2 regions of the Geomonas diazotrophica genome follow, and region 2 is predicted to be linked to the other one. Evidence: riboswitches for the same ligand, from Rfam matches in the RefSeq annotation. Region 2 holds a riboswitch; the other holds the start of a gene.

Region 1 (11,529 bases), 2.1 Mb from region 2:
TGGCGTGCGAGGTGGCGGTGCGACTGGGGGGGGGGCGAATGATTATTCGCCCCTACATGCGTGAGATTGCAGGTTCTGTAGGGGCAAATAAATATTTGCCCAGCCGCCGGTGCCCGGCCATTGGCGAATGGCGTGCGAGGTGACGGTGCGACTGGGGGGGGGCGAATGATTATTCGCCCCTACATGCGTGAGATTGCAGGTTCTGTAGGGGCAAATAAATATTTGCCCGGCCGCCGGTGCCCGGCCATTGGCGAATGGCGTGCGAGGTGGCGGTGCGACTGGGGGGGCTAATGATTATTCGCCCCTACACGCGTGAGATTGCAGGTTCTGTAGGGGCAAATACATATTTGCCCAGCCGCCGGTGCCCGGCCAATTGCCGAATGGCGTGCGAGGTGAAGGTGCGACTGCGGGGGGCGAATGATTATTCGCCCCCCAGAGGTGCAGTCAACGGGTGGGCAGGCTGTGCACATACGCCCCTAAACGTTGAGAAACCGCGCCATGTCGGCGATGAGGTCGTCCGGGTCCTCGAGCCCCACCGAGAGACGGACCAGGGTATCCTTGATGCCGCGCGTCTCGCGCTCGGCCGGGGGCATCGCCGCATGGGACATCTTGGCGGGGTAGGAGAGGATGCTCTCGACGCCCCCCAGGCTGACCGCGAAGGCGGCAAGCTTCACCCCTTCCAAGAGCCGCTTGGTGACGTCGTAGTTCTCGAGCTCGAAGGAGAGCACGCCCCCCGGGCCGCTTGCCTGGCGGTTGTGGATCTCGTGGCCGGGGTGGTCGGGAAGTCCGGGGTAGTAGACCCGCCGCACCTGTTTCTGCCCGCAGAGCCAGGCCACTATTTTCCGGGCACTTGCCTGGTGTTCCTCCATGCGGACCTTGAGGGTTTTCAGGCCGCGCAGCACCAGCCAGCAATCCTGCGGCCCGAGCACGGCGCCGAAGGCGTTCTGGATGAAGCGCAGCCTCTGCCCCAGTTCCTGATCCCTGGCGACGGCGAAGCCGCAGATCACGTCGGAGTGTCCGTTTAAAAACTTGGTGCCGCTGTGGACCACGATGTCGCACCCAAGTTCCAGCGGCCGCTGCAGGTACGGGGTCATGAAGGTGTTGTCCACGATGGTGAGGATGCCGTTCTCCTTGGCGAGGGCGACCGCGGCGGGGAGATCGGTGATCTTGATGAGCGGGTTGGACGGGGTCTCCAGGTAGAGCGCCTTTGTCTCGGGCCGGATCGCCGCGGCGATGGCGGCAACGTCGGTGGCGTCGACGAAGGTCGCCTCCAGCCCCCACCCCTTGAACAGGGTGGTGAGGAGCCGGAAGGTGCCGCCGTAAACGTCCTCGCACACCACCAGGTGATCGCCCGGCTTGAACAGGAGCAGGGTCGAGGCGGTGGCCGCGATCCCCGAAGCGAAGGCGAGGCCGACGGCTCCTTTTTCCAGCCCGGCCATCGCCTCCTCGAGCGCCTCGCGGGTCGGGTTGCCGGAACGGGCGTAGTCGTAGCGGCCGAAGCTGTCTACGGAGCGCTGCGCGAAGGTCGAGGACAGGTAGATGGGGTGGCTGACGGAGCCGTGCTCGGGATCGATCGGGTCGACGCCGTGGATCAGTTCGGTGGCGAATTTCATGCGTGCTCTCCTTCGAATGCCTGCGCCAGGTCGGCGATCAGGTCGTCCTTGTCTTCGATTCCAACCGACAGACGCAGCAGCAGGTGGTTGATGCCGAGTCGTTGCAGTTTCTCGGGCTCTATGTCCGCGTGGGTCTGCACCTGGGGGAAGGTGATCAGGCTCTCGACCCCGCCGAGACTCTCGGCGAAGGAGATGAGCTCCGTCTTCATCAGGAGCCGGTTCACCAGAGCCGGTTCGGTCACCTCGAAGGCGATCATGGCGCCGAAGCCCCCGCACTGGCTCTTCATCAGCTCGTGTCCCGGGTGGTCGGGAAGCCCGGGGTAGTAGACCTTGCCAACCTGCGGGTGTCGCTCCAGCCACCGGGCCAGCGCCAGGGCGTTCTCCTGCTGACGCTCCATGCGTATGGTGAGCGTCTTGATGCCGCGGATGGTAAGCCAGGAATCCTGGGGACCCAGCACGGCGCCGGCACCGTTTTGGTGGAAGTACACCTTTTCCGCGAGAGCCGCGTCCTTCACCGCAACCACGCCGCAGACCACGTCGTTGTGCCCGGCAAGGTACTTGCTCCCCGAGTAGACGGTGATGTCGGCCCCGAGGTCCAGGCAGCGCAGCAAGTACGGCGTGAGGAAGGTGTTGTCGACGATGCAGAGCATGCCGTTTTCCTTGCAAAGGTCGGCCAGCTGCCGCACGTCGGCCACCTTCAGGAGCGGGTTGGTGAGCGATTCCACGAACAGGGCGCGGGTGTTGGGGCGGACCGCCCGGCGCACCAGCTCCACGTCGCTTGTGTCGACGTAGCTGAAGCTCAGGCCGAACTGCTGGAACAGCTTCTCGAACAGCCGGTAGCTGCCGCCGTAGAGGTCTTCGGTGACGATCAGGTGGTCTCCCTGTTTAAACAGGAACATGAGACTCGTGATGGCGGCCATACCGGAGGCGTAGGCGAAGCCGCGGCTGGCGCCTTCGAGCCTGGCGATCCCTTCCTCGAGGGCCTGCCGGGTCGGGTTGCCGGAGCGGCTGTAGTCGTACCCGGTGCTCCGGCCCAGGCCGGGGTGGCGGAAGGTGGCGGTCTGGTAGATGGGGACGGTGACCGCGCCGGTCCGGCTCTCCCGTTCCAGGCCTATCTGTGCTGCAGTGGTTGCGATGTTCATCGTAGCCTCCAAATGGAAAAGTCCCCTTCCGGGGTCGGAAGGGGACTCATCTAATGGCTTGGTCCGCACTTCCTTATCTTTCGGAACGTTTCCGTTCCGCAGGATTTGGCACCTTCCCCCCGTGGGGAGGTTGCCGCGACGTCACAGGGCCAGTCCCTCGATCGCTCTAGATAAGTAATGCTATTCGGTTGTAAAGGGTGCCGCTTTAACCAGCGTCTTTAGTAATACTGAGACGGTGCGCTTTTGTCAACCGGAAAACTCGACTTCTTGACTAAAATAAAAGTTATTTCCGGCAAATCCTTTCCCTACCGCGCTGGTCGTGTTGCCCCGCGCCGTCGCGCACTGCACTACGAGCTGAAAGGGGGCGCCGATGGTATATTGGGGCTTCGTTCTGTATCTGGTTGGCGGCAACTCGCTCATTCTCTTTCATACGGCAGGTGATCGAACATTCTGTCCGTTCCACTTTTTGCGATACTGAGAACCTGCAGGCGCGTTCCCTTTCATTGATCCTCCTGTCTTGCTATGCCGGCTGACACAAAGAAAAAGTTTATTTTGTTGATTTGACAATGCATGGAAACCTGCCACTATATTGCCAAGCAGATAATGATCAATGGAGGGATAATCAATGGCAACTTTGGTAGAGATCGCGGCTCAGATCGTAGCGTCACATGCGTCTAGCACTCCGATGACTTCTGATCAGCTTATATTCGAAATCAGCAAAGTGCACAGCGCCCTCAAAAACCTTGAAGCAGGCGAACCTGTCGAGGGTGTAGAGGAACCCAAGGCTTCCTTGACAGTAAAAGAAGCTTTCAAGAAAGGCGAGGTCGTCTGCATGCTGTGCGGCAAAGGAGGCTTCAAGACGCTGGCGCGTCACCTGAACACCGCGCACGGCATGAAGCCGGGCGAGTACAAGAAGCAGTTCGGCATCCCGGGCAAGCAGCCGCTGGCGGCCAAGAACTATTCCGAGGCTCGCAGGAAAATGGCTCTCGACCGCGGGCTGGCCGATAATCTCGCCAAGGCGCGCGGGGTGCGTATGGCCAACATAGAGGCGAAGAAGGCCGTCCCCGCCAAGGGCGCAAAGCCCGCCAAGGTGACCAAGGGCGCCAAGGCCCCCAAGGAAAGCGCCAAGGCAAAGGTGGCCTGATCGTCCCATACGCACTGCAAAAAGCCGCTCCTTACGGGGCGGCTTTTTTTTATGGCGCAAGGAATTTCAGTCAAGGTAGCAACTAACCGTCAGCACAGCGGCACCGCCTTCTTCTCTTTAGGATTGGTTTTGCGCCCGTCATCGGTTAAACTCGCCTCCCCGTCGCAGTTGCTCGCGACGTTGCGATTGATTGCACTTTGCCGTTGCATGGTTGCCAAAGCGATGCGCACGTGTGACAATGCTTGCTTGGGAAGATGATGCGGACGTAAGTAGTGTCAGTAGGTGGTGCCGCCCGGTCTTTCTTTTCATTCCAAGTTTTGACGTTACCGTCATTAAGCTGCAACTGACATGCGCCGCCTACGGGAGTCAGCTATGCGGACACTGGTAGATCTTTTTCATAGCTTTGCACCGCGGGGGGATGATACCGCCCTGGTGAACCGTACCGGGGTGCGCCGCTTCGCGGTCTCGTACGGCGAGCTCTCCGAGCTCTCCATGAAGATGGCGGGCCTGCTGGCGCGGCGCGGCGTGGCTGCAGGGGATCGCGTGCTTTTGTGGGGTCCGAACTCCTCCTGGTGGGGTGTCGCCTACTGGGGCATCATCATGCGGGGTGCCATCGCCGTTCCGGTCGACTTCATGTCCGACCGCGGTCGCGCGGAGTCGATCCTGAAGCTGACCCAGGCCAAGGTGGTGCTGCAAAGCCGCTTCAAGCCGGAGCGGCTCGACGTCCCGGATTCCCTGCTGCTCGAGGACTTGAAGTACCTGCTGGAGGACGTCCCCCCTTACGCCGAGGTCGTGCATCCCGCGCCCGACGACATCGCGCAGCTCATCTACACCTCGGGCACCACCGGGAACCCCAAGGGGGTGATACTGACCCACAAGAACCTGGTGGCCAACATGGTCCAGATCAACCAGCAGGTTCCCATCATCACCCCGGAGTTTTCCTTCCTCTCGCTGCTGCCGCTGTCGCACATGTTCGAGCAGATGGGGGGCTTCTTCACCCCGCTGTACCGCGGCGCCACCGTCATCTATCCGCGCACCCTGAAGCCTTCCGCCATCATGGAGGCGCTCGGCGAGGAAGACGTCTACGTCATCATGTCGGTGCCGCGCCTGATGCAGCTTCTGAAGACGACCATCGAGCGCGAGCTCGCAGAGAAGCATCTCTCGGGCGTATTCGCCTCGCTCGCGAAGCTTGGGGAGGGGCTCTCCAAGCCCGCCAGGAAGAAACTCTTCTTCCCCGTGCAGAAAAAGTTCGGCGCCAACTTCACCGTCTTCGTCTCGGGGGGGGCGCCGCTCGACCCGGACGTGTTTCGCTTCTGGGATGCCATGGGCTTCACCGTGCTCGAGGGGTACGGCCTTTCCGAGTGCTCGCCGGTCCTCTGCGTGAACACCGTGGAGAAGCAGGTGGCGGGCTCGGTCGGGCCGCCGCTCCCCGGGGTAGAGCTGAGGCTCGACGGCAAGGAGGTGGTGGTCAGGGGAGACAACGTCTTTCCGGGGTACTACCAGAACGAGGAGGCGACCCGGGGCGCCTTCACGGAGGACGGCTGGTTCAAGACCGGCGACCTGGGCGAGATCATGCCGGACGGCTGGCTCACCATCAAGGGGCGGGAGAAGGAACTGATCGTCACCGGCAGCGGGGTGAACGTCTACCCCGACGAGCTGGAGGCCGTCTTGAACAAGGTCGCCGGGGTGAAGGAGTCCTGCGTCATCGGCCTGGACCGCGGTGCCGGAGAGGAGGTGCACGCGGTCCTGCTGCTCGACGACAGCGGCGCGAAGCCCGACGAGATCCTGGCCCGGGCCAACGCCCAGTTGGACACCCTGCACCAGATCACCGGTTACACCATCTGGCCAGAGCCGGAGTTCCCGAAGACCACCACGCTGAAGATCAGGAAGTTCCAGGTCAAGGAGCAGGTGAAACAGGGTGCCGCCGCTGGTGGCGCCGGCGCGAGCCAGGATCACCTGGTGAACCTCCTGTCCAAGGTGACCGGCACCGACGCGGGCGAGATCAGGGAGGACTCCCTGCTGGTTGCGGACCTGGGACTCACCTCCATCGCCCGCCTGGAGCTGGTCAATTACCTTGAGCAGGAGTTCAGGCTCGATATCGAGGACTCGCAGATCGGGCCGCAGACCAGGGTTTCCGAGGTGCGCCGCATTATCGCCCGGCGCGAGAAGGGGCACCGGCGCGGCCATTACCGCTTCTGGACCAACACGGCGCCGGTACGCGCGCTGCGCATGCTGGGGGACGCGCTCTTGAACTACCCCCTGTTCCGCCTCTTCGTGCGGCTCGAGGTGCGCGGGCGCGAGAACGTAGAGCACCTGCAGGGGCCGGTGGTCTTCGTCGCCAACCACCTCGGGTACTTCGACCAGCCTTCCCTGATGTTCGCGCTCCCCAGGGAGGTCCGCTACCGCACCGCGACCGCCGCCTGGGAGGAATTCTTCTTCGGCGACTACCACGGGCTGGAACGTCTCTGGCGGCTTGCAACCTACCAGTACGGGACCCTGTTTCTGAACCTGTTCCCGCTGCCGCAGACCAGCGGCTTCTCCGCAGCCGTGAAATACATGGGGAAACTCACCGACCGGGGTCTGAACACCCTGATCTTCCCCGAGGGGGGGCACTCGCACGACGGCAGCATGCAGGACTTTCAGCTCGGCCTTGGCATCATTGCCAAGGAGCTTGAGATTCCCATCGTGCCGGTGAAGATCGTCGGGACCGACAAGATCCTCCCGCCCCAAAAGACCGGCATTCCCAAGCGCGGCACGGTGACGGTCAGCTTCGGGAAGCCTCTGCGGTTCCGGTTCGAGGAGCCCGCAGAGATCGTGGCCAGGGCGCAGGCCGCGGTGGCTGAAATTCAATGATCGTTGCGATGAAGGAGTGTGTCGGATGAAGGAACCGATTTCCCTGGCTTACCGCCGCTACGCCCTGGGGCTGCTTTTGGCGGTTAACCTGCTCAACTACATCGACCGGCAGGTGCTGTTCGCCGTCTTCCCGCTGATCAAGGCGGACCTCTCCATAACCGACACGGAGCTCGGCCTTCTCGGGAGCGCCTTCATGGTGAGCTACATGGTGATCGCCCCGGTGTTCGGCTGGCTCGGCGACCACTGGGACCGGGTCAAGCTCGCCTCCACCGGCGTGGTCATCTGGAGCTTCGCGACCATCCTGGCCGGCTTCGCGCCCGGCTACCGCACCCTGCTCGCCGCCCGCGCCACCGTCGGGGTGGGTGAGGCGAGCTTCGGGACCGTCTCGCCCGGACTGATCGCGGACTTCTTCGAGAAGGAGAAGCGCGGCAGCGTCCTCTCCTGGTTCTACGTCGCCATCCCGGTGGGGAGCGCCCTCGGGTACCTTCTGGGGGGCGTTCTCGGGCAGCGTTTCGGCTGGCACTCCGCCTTCCTCATGGTCGGTCTCCCCGGCCTCATGGTAGCGGTGCCGCTCTGGTTCCTGCGCACGCCCGAGCGCAGGATCACCGAAACGGATCAGGCGGGGGAGGGGGGGCACGGGTTTGCCGCGTACCTGCAGCTCTTTAACAACCGCTCCTTCGTCACCAACACGCTCGCCATGGCCGCCATGACCTTCGCCATCGGCGGGCTGGCGCAGTGGATCCCTACCTTCCTCTTCCGCACCCATGCCCTGAACGTGGAGAAGGCCAACCTCATGTTCGGCGCCGTCACCGTGGTGGCCGGCATCATGGGCACCCTGGTCGGGGGGGTGCTCGGCGACCGCTGGCAGAAGAAGAGCAGCAAGGGGTACCTCCTGGTGTCGGGCTGGGGCTTTTTCATCGGAGCCCCCTTTGCCGCCTGGGCCATCATGGCGCAGGACGTCCCCTCCTGCATGGCGGCGATCTTCATGGCGGAGTTCTTCCTCTTCCTCAACACCGGCCCACTCAACACCGTCATCCTCAACGTGACCGATCCCGCCGTGCGCGCCATGGCCTTCGCGGTCAACATCTTCTTCATCCATGCGCTCGGGGATGCCATCTCCCCGTCCATCCTGGGGTGGTTTTCCGACCAGTGGGGGCTCAGGACGGCTCTCTTGTCCACCCCGCTCGTGATGGTGCTGGCCGGCGTCTTCTGTTTCGTCTGCGGCCGCTTCGTGGCCCATGACATGGCGCAGGCCGAGCCCTCCCCCTGACTCGAATCAACCGACCACAACCAGAGGTTACCGTGACTGAAAACAACCGTCTCCACTTGAGCCGACTGATCCTCATCATCGTCTGCGCCGCCGTCTTTTCCGGCTGCGCCGCCGTGAAACAACCTCTCACCGGACTGGTCCCGGGACGCAGCGTCACCACCCTGCAGTCCTCGGTGAGCCTCTCTGCCTCGTCGGGCGAGCGCAGCAGTGCCGGGCGCGGCTACCTGGTCTACCAGGCCCCCGACATGTACCATCTGCTCATCCTTTCACCGTTCGGGCAGACCATGCTGGAGGCCTTCGGCGAGAGCGACCGCTTCACCTGCGTCATTCCGTCCAAGCAGGTCGCCTTCACCGGGCTTCTCTCCGAACTCCCGGAGCAGAGCGCCCTGAAGAGCCTGCAGCTATTCCAGTGGGTGATGGCCCCGTCGCCCCTGCCGCTGCCAGGGCCGCTCAGGCAGAAGGTGGAGATCGCCGGTACCGCCTACCACTACGACGAGATCGGGATGCTGGAGCGCAAGGTCGCTCCTTCTGGCGACCAGGCGAGCTACCAGGGGTATCGGAGCCTTGACGGCGTCCCCTTTCCCGAGACGATCGAGATCCATAGCGCCGCGGGGGGCGAGGTGCGCATCGTCTTCGACGAACCGCAGTTGAACGCACCGGTCGAGGCCTCGTCGCTCAAGCCTGATCTGTCGGGGATGGCGGTGTATCCCCTTGCCGAGTTCAAGGTCATGTAGCGCCGCAAGTTGACCGGGCGCAGATCTTTGCCATAATAGGCCCTTGTGTGTTTTTGGCGGCACGTTGGTTCCGAAGGCTGCTGTTGGAGTTGCTGAGCCGTTCAAAACAAAACTTTTAATTATATCTGCGTCTTGCTATCCTTAGTCTCAGCATGACCAAGAGGTGCAGGGCCCAAACGCTCAGCAGCAGAAGTTGATCCAGTTCACATGCCAGCACAACCTTCAGGAGTCGACACCATGAGATACGCACATGCCACGCTACTCGTTATCAGCCTGCTGTCACTCAGCGCCTGCACCATCTTCGAAGCAAAACAGCAGCCCCAGGCACAGCCGGCCTCGGTGAAAGAACTCTCGGTCCCGGTGGGGAAGAACTGGAAGGTTGTTGAAGAGCCGCCCACCCTGGGCAACGAGCGGCGGGAGCGGTTGCCGTTCCAGACCGAGCAGTCGGTGCAGCCCGAGGGGACCCAGCGCCCGAGCGCGGCCCCCGAGGAGAAGGAGCGCAAGATCGAGACCACCCGCTAAGCGACGCCACCCTTACCGTCAGGCGGGCGCCCCGGCGCCCGCCCGGATCAGAGACCGGACCCGGTCCAGCCATGGCACTCCCGAAGCACCCCGGTAATCCATAAAGCCTACACCATCCTCGAGGGGAGACCGATGGACAGAAGACTCTATCTGAGCATACTTGCGGCCCTGGTCACGGCCGCTGCCGTCGTCCTGATGGTTATCCTGGCCGCCCCCATCCTGAAGCCGCTCGCCTGGGGGCTCATCATCGGCGTTGCCACCATGCCTCATTACAACCGCGTGCTGCGCCGCTACCCGGGTCATCCGAACCGCTCCGCCGGCCTGATGGTGTTCGCCGTAGCCGTCTGCTTCGTCCTTCCCGTCGCCGCACTGGTTGCCACCGCTGCGGTCAACGCCCCCGACTGGTACCGGCAGGTGCTGCAGCTGGTCCAGACGGTGGCCAAGACCGGCACTTCCAGCTTCGGTCATTTCCCCGCGGTACAGAAGATCATGTCGCTGGTGGATCGGTTCGACATCGACCTGGCCGGCATCGGCGGCAAGATCGCCTCCACCAGTTCCACCGTCATACTCGGCGTCGCCACCGACCTGGCGCGCAACATGTTCAGCTTCCTCGGCACCCTGGCCATCGCCCTTTTCATCGTCTACTTCATCTACCGCGACGGCGAGCGGGTGGTTTGCGCCTTCATCGGCAGGCTTGCCCCGGATCCGCGCAAGGCGCAACACTACGCCTCGCAGATCCGGTCCATAACCACCGCGGTGACCGTAGGGACCGTCCTTACCTGCGCCACCCAGGGGGTCTTGGCCGGGCTCGGCTACTGGGTTGCCGGGGTGCCGGCGCCCATCTTCTGCGGCGCGCTCACCGCCATCGCCGCGCTGATCCCGGTGGTGGGCACCGGGGTGGTCTGGGTGCCACTGGTCGCCGTCCTCGCCCTCAACGGCTCCTATCTTGCCGCGGGGCTCCTCGCCGCCTGGTGCATCATCTTCGTGGGCATAGCCGACAACGCCATTCGCCCCCTCGCCATCGGCGCATCCAGCGACATCTCTACCCTGGCCGTGGTCCTGGGCGCCATCTGCGGCGTGATCAGCATGGGGCTGCTCGGGTTGATCGTGGGGCCCGTCATCTTCGCCGTCTTGTTCACCTTGTGGGACGATGCCGTGGCCGACACCGAGGCGACGGACGAGGGGGAGATCCCCTGATGCCGACGCGTTCGCGCGGCTCAGCAAGCCGGCCCGCCGGAGGAGGTTCTATCGCATGGTAGGTCCCAAACGGATTTCTCGAGTCAGGCTTTTCGCCTGCGTGCTGTTGGTGATCCTTTTCTGCTGCACCTTTGCGCGCGCGGCAGAGACCGAGTCCTCGGGGGGACGGGCGCTCCTGGCCAAGCACTCCCTCCTCAAGGCCAAGCTCGACAAGAACCAGTTCGGTGCCCCGATCTACCTCGAATCGCTCGAGGGGCAGGACTCGGTGCGGGTCGACATGTACGGCATCTTCCATTACCCCTTCGAGGCGGTCCGCGAGGCCCTGCAGTCCCCGACTGCCTGGTGCGACATCACCCCGCTGCACATCAACATCAAGGCCTGCGTCTACAAGACCACCAAGCAGCAGACCCAACTGACCCTCTACAGCGGCCGGAAGTACTTCCAGCCCCCATCCGACGCCTATCCGCTGAAACTCGCCTTCCGGGTCGCGTCCAGCCAGCCCGACTACCTGGAGCTCGCCCTGGTGGGGGAAGAGGGGCCCTTCGGCACCAAGGACCACCGCATCGGCGTACAGGCCGTGCCGCTGGAGGGGCAGGGAACCTTCCTGCATTTCAGCTACACCTACAGCCACGGCACCATGGCGCGCATGGCCATCAAGACCTACTTCGCCACGCTCGGCAGGGACAAGGTAGGCTTCACCCTGGTCGGGGACGATGGGAAACAGACCTACATCGACGGCGTGCGCGGTGCGGTGGAGCGCAACACCATGCGCTACTACCTCGCCCTGCAGACCTACCTGGATGCCCTGAAGTACCCGGAGGGACAGCGCTTCGAGCAGCGCCTGAACCGCTGGTACGACTTGACCGCCAAGTACCCGCGCCAGTTGAAGGAGATCGACAAGGCGGCCTACCTCAGCAACAAGAAGATGGAGCGGGCCCAGCAGGAGGCCCTGCAGGCGAAACAGGGGAACTGATCCGGGTATCGCCGCGGCTCAAGGCAAAGGACAGGTAATGGCAGAACCGATTGTCGAACTGAAGGGGATCGGCAAGAGCTT
Region 2 (11,529 bases):
CCGGGAGCAGGTCCCACGCCTCCCCCTTGTTGATCGGCTTGCCCTCCTCCTTGCGCGGTGCGAACCAGAACTTGAGCGGCGCCGTCCGTTCCCCCCGCTCGGTGAGGATGCTCCGCTCCTTCGGTGCCGCCTCGACCTCGTTGAAGCCGATCTTCTCGTGCAGGAACGGGAGCTCCCGCGAGGTGAAGAGCTTGTTCACCGCCGTGATCAGTCCCGGCTCGGACCGGAAGTTCTGCAAAAGGGTGTGGCGTTTTTCGGTCGCGTCGGCCGCCCCCAGGTAGGCGAAGATGTCGGCGCCGCGGAAGCTGTAGATGGCCTGCTTGGGGTCGCCGATCAGGAAGAAGGGGGCCTCGTATCCCACCGGGTAGATCGCGTCGAAGATGGCGAACTGGACCGGGTCGGTGTCCTGGAACTCATCGATCAGTGCGGCCTGGAAGCGCTCCCGGATCAGCCGCGGCAGCGTCGAGCCGGCGCGGGTCAGGGCGGCATGGAGGTCGCCCAGCAGGTCGTCGAAGCAGCGCACGTTCTTGAGCCGCTTTCTCTTGGGTAGCTCGGCGCGCAGGTAGTCGAAGAAGTTGCGCTTTAATGCAAGGAGCCAGTCGGCGTCCCCCTCGGTGTCGGCCGGGGGATCCGGGATGACGGCGGCGTAAGGATCGCTGCAGACCCTCTTGGCCAGCTTGAGCAGGGAGTCCGGCGAGATCTTGGCCCGGTCGGCCGCGGCGATCCTGTCGACGGGCTCGCCGTAGCAGTTGATGCGCCAGTAGTCCTGTGCGATCTCCTTGAGGATCTTTTCCTGGTCGGTCAGAAGTTCGGTGTCGCACAAAGAGCCGCTCTCGAAGGGGTTGTCCTGCAGCATCCTCTGGCAGAAACCGTGGATGGTGAAGATGGCCGCCTCGTCGAAGCTGCGCACAGCGCTCGCCAAAAGGCGCCGCGCCTTGGCGGGGTCAGGTGTCCGCTCCAGGAGTCCCGCGATCAGGAAGTCGTCGCTGTTACCGGTCTCGAAGGAGGTTTCGGCGTCCTTGAGCTTCTGCCGGATGCGCTCCTTGAGCTCCTTGGTGGCGGCCTCGGTGAAGGTGACCACCAGGATGCGCGACACGTCGAGCTCCTCCTCGACCACCAGGCGCAGGTACACGCCGGCGATGGTGAAGGTCTTGCCGGTGCCGGCACTCGCCTCGATCAGGTTGCGCCCGGCAAGCGGGGTATGTAGGAGGTCGAATTTCTTCATTTGGTATCCTCCCTCTCCCTGCGGGAGAGGGGCGGGATGAGGGCAGTCGGCAACCTATCCCTTCGTGGCGTCGCCCTCACCCGGCCTACGGCCACCCTCTCCCACAGGGAGAGGGGTAGGTGGGGATAGTCGTTACTTCTTCCTGCCGCTCTTCACCAGGTTGTCCAGGATAGGGTCCCAAACCGCGCGGGCCAAGGCCTGGAACTCCTCGTCAAGCGGGGGAACCTCGCCGAAGCAGCGGCGGCAGTACTCGTCCTTGACGTCTCCCTTCTTGTACTCGCTGCCCTGCCAGGCCGCAGCGGCGGCGCCGAGAGCCTTGGCGGCGTTTTTCGGTTCGCGGGCGTTTTTCACGTACTCGAACGAGGTCTCCGGGAAGAACTTGAGCGGGTGACTCATCCCCTGTTGGTAGAGCTCCAGGAGCCGGTTCAGGTGCCCTTCGCTGTCGTCGATGGCGGGGAGGTTGACGGTGCTCTTCGCGGCGACGAAGGTGCTCTGCAACGGGTACCCTTCGGCCTGTACGCAGTTGAGCGCCAGGTGCTCGACCCAGAGCCGCAGTTGGTCCTTCGGCTTCAGGTCGGTGTAGCGGTAGCGCACCATCCGGTCGCTCCCCAGGTTTTCGAGCCGCCCGATGATGCGCCCGGCAGGGAGCCTCAGGTCGATGTCCAGGGGAGGGAGCGGCTCCCCGGCGGCCATCTCGCTCACCTTCGCCGCGAATTCCGCCGCCGGCTCGCCCAGCTTCTGGTAAAGCGCGGCGCCGCAGACACCGGGGGGGAGATCGCCGCGGGCGCAGGCTACGGTCAAGGGGACTTCCAGCCCCTCCCCGCGCAGCACCGCCGCCACGATTTCCTGCTCCAGCTGGTACTTCTCCAGGGATCCCAGCGCGAACGGTTCCACCTCTTCCAGCGGGTCATCCCCTTCCACTATGCGGACCCCCAGCCTGCGCCGCAACAGCTCCTTGGACGGGTTGCACAGGAAATCCACCAGGGACTTCAGGGTCACCGTCGACGACTCCTCCCACGGGGGGAGGGGGGTGGCCAGGAACGGCACGGGGGGGGCGGGGGGCAGGAGCTTCGCCGCGGCGCCGGCGCAGTTCTGCTGGGAATAGCTGAAATGCCCGTTGTCGCCGGTAAAGTACCTGGGGCTGAAGGGCTGCAGCGGGTGGCGCCGCGACTTCCCCGCGGGTTTCCCCTCGGAGGTTACGAAGCACCTCCCCAGGTAGTCCTGCAACTCGCTGACCAGCACGCAGGGGGGGAGTTCCGCGTTGTCCTTGATGCCCTGTCCCACGTAGCTTATGTGCAGCCGCTTCCGGGCGGAGAGGAGCGCCTCCAGGAACAGGTACCGGTCCTCGTCGCGCGGCGAGCGGTCACCGGGGCGGTGCTCCCTGGTCATCAGGTCGAACCCCTGGGCGGGGTTCTTGCGCGGGAACTGCCCCTCGTCCATGCCGATCAGGGCGACTACCGGGAACGGGATGCTCCGCATCGGGAGCATGGCGCAGAAGGTGACCCCGCCGGTCAGGAAGCCGAGACCCCGCTCCGAGCTCCCCAGTTGCTGTTCCACCCAGTAGCGCACCACCTCGATGCCGATTTCTTCCTCGAAACCGGCCTGGCTGCCGCACTCTCCGAGTTTCTTCACGATCTCTATCAGGGAGAGGAGTTCGCGCTCCCCCTCCTGGTCCGGCAGGATGAAGTCGTCCAGGATCCGGCGCAGCACCGGCACCCACTCCGCAACCCGCCTGGGGCGGGAGAGTCCCTGCGTCTCGGCAAAGAGTTTTTCGCAGAAGGAGAGGAAGCGTCCCAACACCAGCGCCACGCCCCCCTCCATGTCGTCGAACGGGAGAATCTCGTTGTAGAAGGAGCGGCCGTCGCCGTTCATCGCGTAACCCAGGAGCAGCCGGTCCAGCCCGGCCGACCAGGAGTTCTCGTGGAAAGGGGGGACGCCATGCTCGGCGCGCTGGGCGGCGTCGATCCCCCACCTGATGTTGGCCCCCCTGAGCCAGTCGCGCACCGTCTCCAGGTCGTCCTCGTTGAGCCCGAAGCGGCGCGCCACCGGCGCCGATTCCAGGATGTCCAGCACGGTGGCCACCCCGTAGCGGCCGCCGCACAGCCCGAGGATGGCGAGCAGCGCCTGGGCCCCCTCCCCCTCGTTTTTGAGGCTGCGGTCCGCGATGGAGTAGGGGATGCGCTCGGCGCCGGTCTCGGGGTTGCCGAAGACGGCGGAGATGTAGGGGGCGTAGCTTTCGATGTCCGGGGTCATCACCAGCACGTCTCGGGGGGAGAGCGACGGGTCTGCGTCGAAGATGGAGAGGAGGGTATCGTAGAGCACCTCGACTTCCCGCATGGGTGAGTGGCAGGAGTGCACCTCGAGGGAGAGGTCGCCCGCCTCGACCTCGCGCACGCCCGCGTCGGCGCCGCGCAGCTCCACGATATCGGCCTGGACCTCGTGCAGCAGCGAACCCTGCGGGAGCTCCGAGAAGCTGTCCTGCCTGTCGTGCTCGCCGCAGCCGTCGATGATGGCTGCGAAGAAGTCGCGTCCGAGCTTCCCCCAGGAGGCGAGCAGGGGATTCCCCGTCTCGTACCACTGCTCCGCGCCTTCTCCCTGCTTCTCGAGCCGTGCCAGCTCGCGCTCGGAGACGATCTCGCCCCAGTACTGGCGGCATGGGTTCAGCAGGAACAGGTTTACCTCGGCGTGCCGGGCGAGGCGGGCCAGGACCTCGAGATGGAACGGCGGAAGCGACGGGATGCCGATCACGGAGATGCGGCGCTGGTCGGGGAGCCGGCCGCCGGCCAGCGCCTTGCGGAACTCGTGCAGCAGGCGGGCGCGGTGCTTCTGCGAGACGTCCCCGCTGAGGGCGCGCCAGAGCTGCGCCTGCCAATGCTCTTCCTTTCCCTGCTCCCACTCCATGAGCTTTTCGGGGCGGTAGACGGTGTAGCGGTCGAAGGTGTCCGCGACGCGCTGGGCAAGCTGCATCCGCTTCAGCCCGTCCGCGTCGTCCGAGAGGTATCCCGCGATCTCCTCGAAACCGGGCTTTCCCCCCGCCTGCTGCAAGAGCCCCAGGATTCTCCAGGTCATCACCTCGGGTGAGAACAGGGGGGCCTGCTCCGGCGCGTCCGGGAGCACCTTGGCGAAGACCTGCTCCACGAAGCGGTTGGGGAAGAGGAACTCCCCGTTGGCCCAGACGCCGATCCGCGCCGCCAGCTCCATGGAAAGCCAGCGCTGCATACCCTTGCTTTGCACCACGATCAGTTCCTTGTCGAACGGGGTGCAGGGCGCGCGACGCGGCGCGCGGACCACCTTCTCCAGGCGGTCCACCAGGTGCTCCATCTGGTTGCTGGTGTGGATGTACAGGGGCATCGATCCTCGTGGTGCGGGGGGATACGGGCTTTTCCGGGGGGGGAGGCCCCAGCCCCGCGGATTGGAAAACATATCATATCCTCCCGCGACTGTCTCGGTGAAAAGAGGCCTGCGGGCGGCGCTGTGCCCCCTTCCGGGTGCTTGCATTGCGCGCCGCTTTGGATATATTTTGTCTTTGTGTTTCCTAATTAATGGCCGGTTCCGCCTCGTTGTCCCTTCACCGTCGACTCGCCGGTCCGATGATCCGGGCCTGCGCGGCATGCAAAGGAGAGGTCATGAAGCCCTTCATCGAGGAGGCCCTCGCACGCGCTTATTACCAGATGAAGCCTTGGATGTCGCGTCGGTTTCAGATCATGCTGCGCAGCGTAGTGGCGAAGTACAAGCGCTACATCTTTCAAAATGTCTGGCCCATCGATCCCGAGGCGGGCGCCACGCCTCCGGGGTTCCGGGGGTGGCCGGACGGGAGACGGTTTTCCGTGGTGCTGACCCACGATGTCGACACGGCGCGCGGCGTGGCGCGCTGCGAGCAGCTCATGGCACTCGAGCAGGAGCTCGGTTTCCGCTCCTCCTTCAACTTCGTCGCCCATGACTACCACCTTCCCCAAACGCTGAGGGAGAAACTGGTGTCCTATGGCTTCGAGGTGGGGGTGCACGGCCTGGAACATAACCGGAAGCTCTACGAGTCGCAGCAGACCTTCGAAGAGCATGCGCAGCAGATCAACGATTACCTGAAGAAATGGGGTGCGGTCGGCTTCCGCTCCCCGTGTGTCTATCACAACTTCGAATGGCTGCATCGGCTGGACATCCTTTACGAGGCATCCGCTTTCGATACCGACCCCTTCGAGCCGCAATCCGACGGGCTGAAAACGATCTTCCCGGTGCACCAGACCAAGGTCAGGGGAAGGGAATACGTGGTGCTCCCCTACACGCTCCCCCAGGACTTCACCATGTTCATCCTGTTCCGGGAGAAGGACATCCGCATCTGGAAGGAGAAACTGAGCTGGATCGCTGACCGCGGCGGAATGGCCCTGCTGATCACCCACCCCGACTACATGAGTTTCGACGGCGACGTTGGCTATGACGAATACCCGTGCGAGCTGTACCGGGAACTGTTGCACCATATCGCGACGGAGTACGACGGGCAGTACTGGCACCTGTTGCCCCAGGAAATGGCCTCCTTCTGGAAGCAGAGCGTCACCAGGTCCTAGGAGGGACGGTGCTTCCGGGCAGGCAGGAGCGGCCGGGGCTCCAAGGGGGGCGGATGAGTATGTTCAACTGGCTCCTGGTACTCAACACGGCTTACGTTCTTTTGCTGGCCGCCATCACCCTTCTCAACAGGCTAGGCCCGGACCGCTTCTGGGTGGCCGCCTTGAACTTCTACCTCCCCCAGCTCATCTGGGCGGTTCCGGGGCTGCTGCTGGCCCTTGCCGCCTGTCGCAGCGCGAAGCTCCTGGTGTGGGCGCCGCTTCTGGGCGCCCTGTGGGTTATGGGGCCGGTCATGGACTGGCACTGGGCCCTGCACAAGGTCTGGGCGGAGTCCCCTCTGAAGCTGCGGGTGATGACCTGGAACGTCAAGTACGGCAAGCGCGACCTGATGCCGCTCGTTGAGGAACTGGAAAGAAGCCGTCCCGACATCATCCTGTTCCAGGACGCGGTCGATGCAGGTGGCGGCCCGCTGTCCGACTACCTGGCCGGGTGGCAGATGCACAACGAAGGGCAGTACCTCGTCGCCAGCAGGTTTCCCATCTCCGATGTCGAGGTCCATGATCTCCCCTACCACGAGAGGAAGGGGGAATCCTTCCTGCGTTGCCGGGTGCAGGTCGGCTCCCGCGACATCACCCTTTACAACGTCCACTTCAAGACCCCCAGAAGAGGCCTGAACGCCTTCCGCAAGGCGCGGCGGGGCGCCTGGTACATCCCCAAGGCAATCGACCGCTTCGAGGCCAACGTGGATACGCGCCTCAGGCAGGCACAGGCGGTGTCCGGGTACCTGGCACGGGAAAAGGGGGAGGTGGTCGTTGCCGGCGATTTCAACTCGCCTGATCACTCGCTGGTCTGTGAGACCCTGAGGAAAGCAGGCCTCATCGACGCCTTCGCCCAGGGGGGGAGGGGGTACGGTTACACCTACGGGCACTTCCTGCTCAAGAACAAGGTGCCCTGGTTGCGGGCTTCCTGGATGCGCATCGATCACATCATGACCACTCCCGGGATCAAGACCCAGCGTTGCTGGGTAGGAACCCGCAGGGCCTCCGATCACCGTCCCGTCATAGCGGATTTCATCCTCAGTGATGCCCGTTAGTTTCCTTTTGTCATACCCGTTACTGTTTGCACTTTTCCACAGATAGTGCTAGTTATGGACGTTCCGTCAATGCGAAACCGTGAAGACCGCGGCATCCCACCGATCATACTCTCCACACGTATCGTAGCTGACATCCCGGTACCTCTCCCGAAGATACGCAAATTGCAGCGGGCACGGCTGAGCTTTCTCCTGCCCGGATCGGAGTTTAGCAGCATGCTGATTCTCACCCTGAACTGCCGGAGGTTCTCGGCACAGTACCAACTCTACAACTGGGGCGAGCGGTCCCTGGTGGCCACCGGCAAGGTGGAAAGGATCGTGGTAGGGGATTCCTTCCTGACCCACCGCGTTCCCGGGGCAGACCCAAAGCACCTGGAAGGGGAGTGCGCTGATCACACGGATGCACTGCGGCTGATTCTCGACACCCTCGTAGGCGAAGGGGCGATCTGCGACCTTACGGAGATCAAGGCCATCGGGCACCGGGTGGTGCACGGGGGAGAGCGCTTCACGAGATCTGTGTTGATCGACGAGGACGTGGTCGAGGCGATCCGGGAGGTGGCGACATTGGCGCCGCTGCACAACACGCCCAACATCGCCGGGATCCGTGCGGCGCAGGAACTCCTTCCGGAACTACCCCAGGTAGCCATCTTCGATACCGCCTTCCACCAGACCATGCCCGAGCCCGCCTACATGTACCCGCTTCCCTACGAGTGGTACCAGAAACACGGCGTCAGGCGCTACGGCTTCCACGGTCAGTCCCACCTGCATGCCGCCAGGAGAGGGGCTGAACTGGCCGGAGTGCCTTTGGAAAACTCCAACATGGTCACCATCCACACCGGCAACGGTGTCTCGCTCTGCGCGGTCAAAAACGGCGTGTCCGTCGACACCAGCATGGGGCTCACCCCGCTCGAGGGTGTCATGATGGGTACCCGCTGCGGCGACATCGACCCCGGCATCATCCCGTTCATGGCCAACGAGGCGGGAGTGTCGGTGACGGAGCTCGACCTGTTCCTGAACCAGAAGAGCGGCCTGGCCGGCATCGTGGGGCGCCGGGTCAGCCGCCGGACCGTGGTGGACGAAGCGGTGGTGGGGGATCCCCGTTGCCAGCTCGCCCTCGACATGGAGGCCTACCGGCTGAGGAAGTACCTGGGGGCCTACATCGCCGTCACGGGCAAGCCCGACGCCATCGTGTTCACCTACGGCGAGGGGTGGGAGGATTGGCCGGTGCGCGGCATGGCGCTCCAGGGAATGAGCCAGTTCGGAATCGAGGTGGATCTGAAACGGGACGCCGAGGCCCTCATGGGAGGAAAGGACGTCATGATCAGCGCGGACCACTCCTCCATCAAGGTTTTCGTGATACCAAGCGGCGAGGACATGGTCCTCAACGAGGACGTCGCCGCCATCATGGGGTGGCAGTAGGTTCAACGGGAGTCGGAGCAGTTACCGAAGGGGGCGGATGAGCGATCATCCGCCCTTTTTTTGCGTGCTATTGCCTCCAAGGAGAGGGGGCTATGACCGCACCTGTAGGGGCGAATGAGCATTCGCCCGCCCCCGGCGCCCGACCAACGTCAATGGCGGGATGGGCAAAGATGCCAACGGGGGCGAATAATTATTCGCCCCTACGTTGATGCTGAACGTCTCCCGATAGCCGCATTCGGTAAAACAGGGGGGGCAGATCGCGTTATGGTTTGATGCCGTCCAGGAAGGACTGCACCATGGGGGTGAAGGTCTGGTGCTCGAGGAGGAAGGCGTCATGGCCGTAGGCCGAGGTGATCAGGTGGTATTCCACCGACTTGCCCAGGTTTTGGAGCGTGGCGACCATCTCCTCGGTCTGTGCCGGCGGGTAAAGCCAGTCCGAGGTGAAGGCAAAGAACTGGATCGGCGCGCGGACCGGCTCGAAGGCCTCTTCCATCGACTCGAAGCCGGCGGCGACGTCGTAGAGGTCGAGCGCCTTGGCCAGGTAGAGGAAGGAATTGGCGTCGAAACGGTCCACGAAGTTGTAGCCGTTGTAGTTCAGGTAGCGCTCCACCTCGAACTGGCCGAAGAAGTCGAACTGTCCGTCGCGGGCCGAGAAGCGGCGGCCGAACTTGGCGGTCATGGACTCGTCGGAGAGGAAGGTGATGTGCCCGATGCCGCGGGCCAGCGCCAGGCCATCCTTGGGGTTCTTGCGGTACTCCCCCTTCTTCCAGGTAGGGTCGTTGAAGATAGCCCAGCGCGCCACCGCGTTCAGCGAGATCGCCTGCGCCGACGGGCGCGGCGTCGTGGCCAGCACGACCGCCGAGGCGACCCTGTCCGGGTACTGGGTGGCCCACTCCAGGGCCTGCATCCCGCCCATGCTGCCGCCCAGGACGCAGAAGAGTTTCTCGATGCCGAGCCGGTCCAGGAGCAGCGTCTGGGCCTTGACCATGTCCCGCACCGTTATGACCGGGAAGGCGAGGTTGTAGCGCTTTCCGGTCTTGGGGTTGATGGAGGTCGGGCCGGTGGAGCCGAAGCAGGAGCCGATCACGTTGGAACAGATGACGAAGTAGCGGTCGGTGTCCAAAAGGCACCCCGGTCCCACGATCTCGTCCCACCAGCCGGCGCGCTTCTCGTCTTCGCTGTGGCGGCCGGCCAGGTGCGCACTCCCGGTCCAGGCATGGGTCACCAGGATGGCGTTGGAGCGGGCCTCGTTGAGCGTGCCGTAGGTCTCATAGGCGATGTCGATCGGCCCGAGGATGCGGCCGCTCTCCAGGCGCAGCTCGGTGTCGAAGGTGGTGATCTGTTCTGTCACGATGCCGTAGGACATGTCTCTCTCGTACTTTCGGGTGCCGGAACCGGCACGAAAAAAGCCCCGTCTCGGTGTGAGAAGGGGCTTTTCGGGTGTGGCAATGGTGCAAAAGCGCCTTTCTCATCTTCGCCTTTCGGCAGGATTTAGCACCTGTCGCCCGATGGGCCGGTTGCTGTGGCTTCGCAGGGCCTTTCCCTCCACCACTCTAGATAAGCAGGTCTTTCTATTCAATTTTCGGAGCAAGATAAGGGAGCCGCTCCCATTTGTCAACGGCAAACTGAGCCCCGGGTTCACAACGCACGCTACAGCTGCCGATGGTATTTGACCAGGATGTACAGGCAGGCCGCCCCCGCCAGGAACATCCCGAAGTCGCGCGCCCAGGGGACCGGCTTGTCCAGGCCGGACTGTATCAACGGGTCCAGAAAGGCGCTGGTCAAAAGCGACACCCCGGCAAAAGAGAGCAGCTTTTTCATGAGTTGATGGCCTTTAAGACGGCGCAGAAGTCGCGGTCGGCAAGCCCCATCGCCTTCGCCCTCTTGAAGCTCTCATTGGCGGCCGCGGCGGAGCAAAGAGGCTGGTTCAGGGAGTCCCCCAGGGCGACGGCCAGGCGCATGTCCTTCTGCATGTGCTTGAGCGGAAAGGCCGGGTCGAAGACACCCTGGGTCATCTGCCCCCCCTTCAGCTTGAACATCGGGTTGGCCAGGGCACCGGAGTCGAGCACGTCCAAGAGGTCGGAGCTGGCGAGCCCCGCCTTCTCGGCCAAGGCGAGCCCCTCGCAGAAGATGGTCATCATCCCCCCCATCACCATGTTGACGATCAGCTTCATCTCCGCGCCGCGTCCCACTTCGCCCAGGAACAGGCTCTTCTTGCCCATCTTTTCAAAGAGCGGCATCGCCTTGTCGAAGAGGCCGTGGTCGCCGCCGGCGAGGATGATCAGGGTGCCGTCCTCGGCCGGCTTCTTGCTCCCGGACACGGGCGCCTCCAGGAACTGTCCCCCCTTGGCGGTGATTGCCGCCGCTATTTCCTGCGCAGTGGCGGGGTCCACGGTGGACATGTCCACGTAGCCGCGCCGCGCCCCGATCCCCTCCAGGGCACCGGCCGGTCCGAAGCAGACCTCACGGGCCGCGGCCGGGTCGGCCAGCATGGCGATGGTTACGGCGCACGAGGAGGTGACCTCGGCCGGGGTGGCCGCCACGGCTGCTCCGAGCGCGGCGAATTCCTCGCATTTCGCCTGGGAGCGGTTCCAGACCTTTACCTTGAAGCCCGCCTTGATGAGGTTTTTGGCCATGGAGCTCCCCATGATGCCGAGCCCCAAGAAACCGTATGTTTCCATGGTGTTGCCTCCTTTTGTCTGCAGTGGTGGGTGCCCCTCGACCTTCGCCCGGCGCCAGGCCTGGTTCCGTGGGCGTAAGAGGACGGCCGCAGGCCGGGTGAGGGGGGCGCTCATGGTACCAGGGTCACCTGGCGCCACCTGCGCACCGAGTTTACCAGAAAAACCGCATCAGCTCGTGCCAGGTCCTCCCTTTTCAGGATCCTCTCCTCGATCATCCCTTGCGCCAGCAGCTCTTCGCGGAGGGTGCCGGGGAGGAGCCCGCTGCCAAGCGGCGGGGTGCATTTCCTGCCGTCGATGACGGCGACCAGGTTGCTGTAGGCCCCTTCGGTCAGTTCGCCACGCTCGTTCTCGAAGATCACCTCGTCGAGGTCGGGGCGGGCCGCGAGCTCCCGGTGCAAAAGGTCGCGCCGGCTGGTCTTGTGGTAGAGAAAGGGATCGGCGGAACTGACCGGTTGCCGCGCGAAGGCGGCCTTGGCTTCCGGCATCGCCTCGGGGAGCGGCGCCGCTTCACAGCTCAGCCGGCCATCTTCGAAGAGCATGAGGCGCACCTTGTGGCG

What was found. A riboswitch is a leader RNA that binds a small molecule or an ion and turns the genes downstream of it on or off. The one in region 2 is predicted to bind S-adenosylmethionine.
Region 1: it holds a riboswitch for S-adenosylmethionine, as region 2 does, so the genes downstream of both, KP003_RS09450 (trans-sulfuration enzyme family protein) here and metX (homoserine O-acetyltransferase MetX) in region 2, are expected to answer to the same signal.

What each region holds. Positions count from the first base shown of each region.
Region 1 is NZ_CP077684.1:2,166,409-2,177,937, reverse strand. It holds gene KP003_RS09455 (trans-sulfuration enzyme family protein) at 477-1,613, opposite strand; gene KP003_RS09450 (trans-sulfuration enzyme family protein) at 1,610-2,755, opposite strand; SAM riboswitch class I at 2,826-2,932, opposite strand; gene KP003_RS09445 (Ros/MucR family transcriptional regulator) at 3,381-3,899, shown strand; gene KP003_RS09440 (AMP-binding protein) at 4,272-6,752, shown strand; gene KP003_RS09435 (spinster family MFS transporter) at 6,778-8,022, shown strand; gene KP003_RS09430 (lipoprotein insertase outer membrane protein LolB) at 8,055-8,756, shown strand; gene KP003_RS09425 (hypothetical protein) at 8,994-9,278, shown strand; gene KP003_RS09420 (AI-2E family transporter) at 9,411-10,475, shown strand; gene KP003_RS09415 (hypothetical protein) at 10,531-11,448, shown strand; gene KP003_RS09410 (ABC transporter ATP-binding protein) at 11,486-11,529, shown strand, end outside.
Region 2 is NZ_CP077684.1:114,244-125,772, forward strand. It holds gene recB (exodeoxyribonuclease V subunit beta) at 1-1,225, opposite strand, end outside; gene recC (exodeoxyribonuclease V subunit gamma) at 1,358-4,576, opposite strand; gene KP003_RS00465 (polysaccharide deacetylase family protein) at 4,852-5,784, shown strand; gene KP003_RS00470 (endonuclease/exonuclease/phosphatase family protein) at 5,838-6,875, shown strand; gene KP003_RS00475 (acetate kinase) at 7,089-8,291, shown strand; gene metX (homoserine O-acetyltransferase MetX) at 8,554-9,657, opposite strand; SAM riboswitch class I at 9,757-9,855, opposite strand; gene KP003_RS00485 (hypothetical protein) at 9,942-10,112, opposite strand; gene KP003_RS00490 (NAD(P)-dependent oxidoreductase) at 10,109-10,972, opposite strand; gene pabB (aminodeoxychorismate synthase component I) at 11,083-11,529, opposite strand, start outside.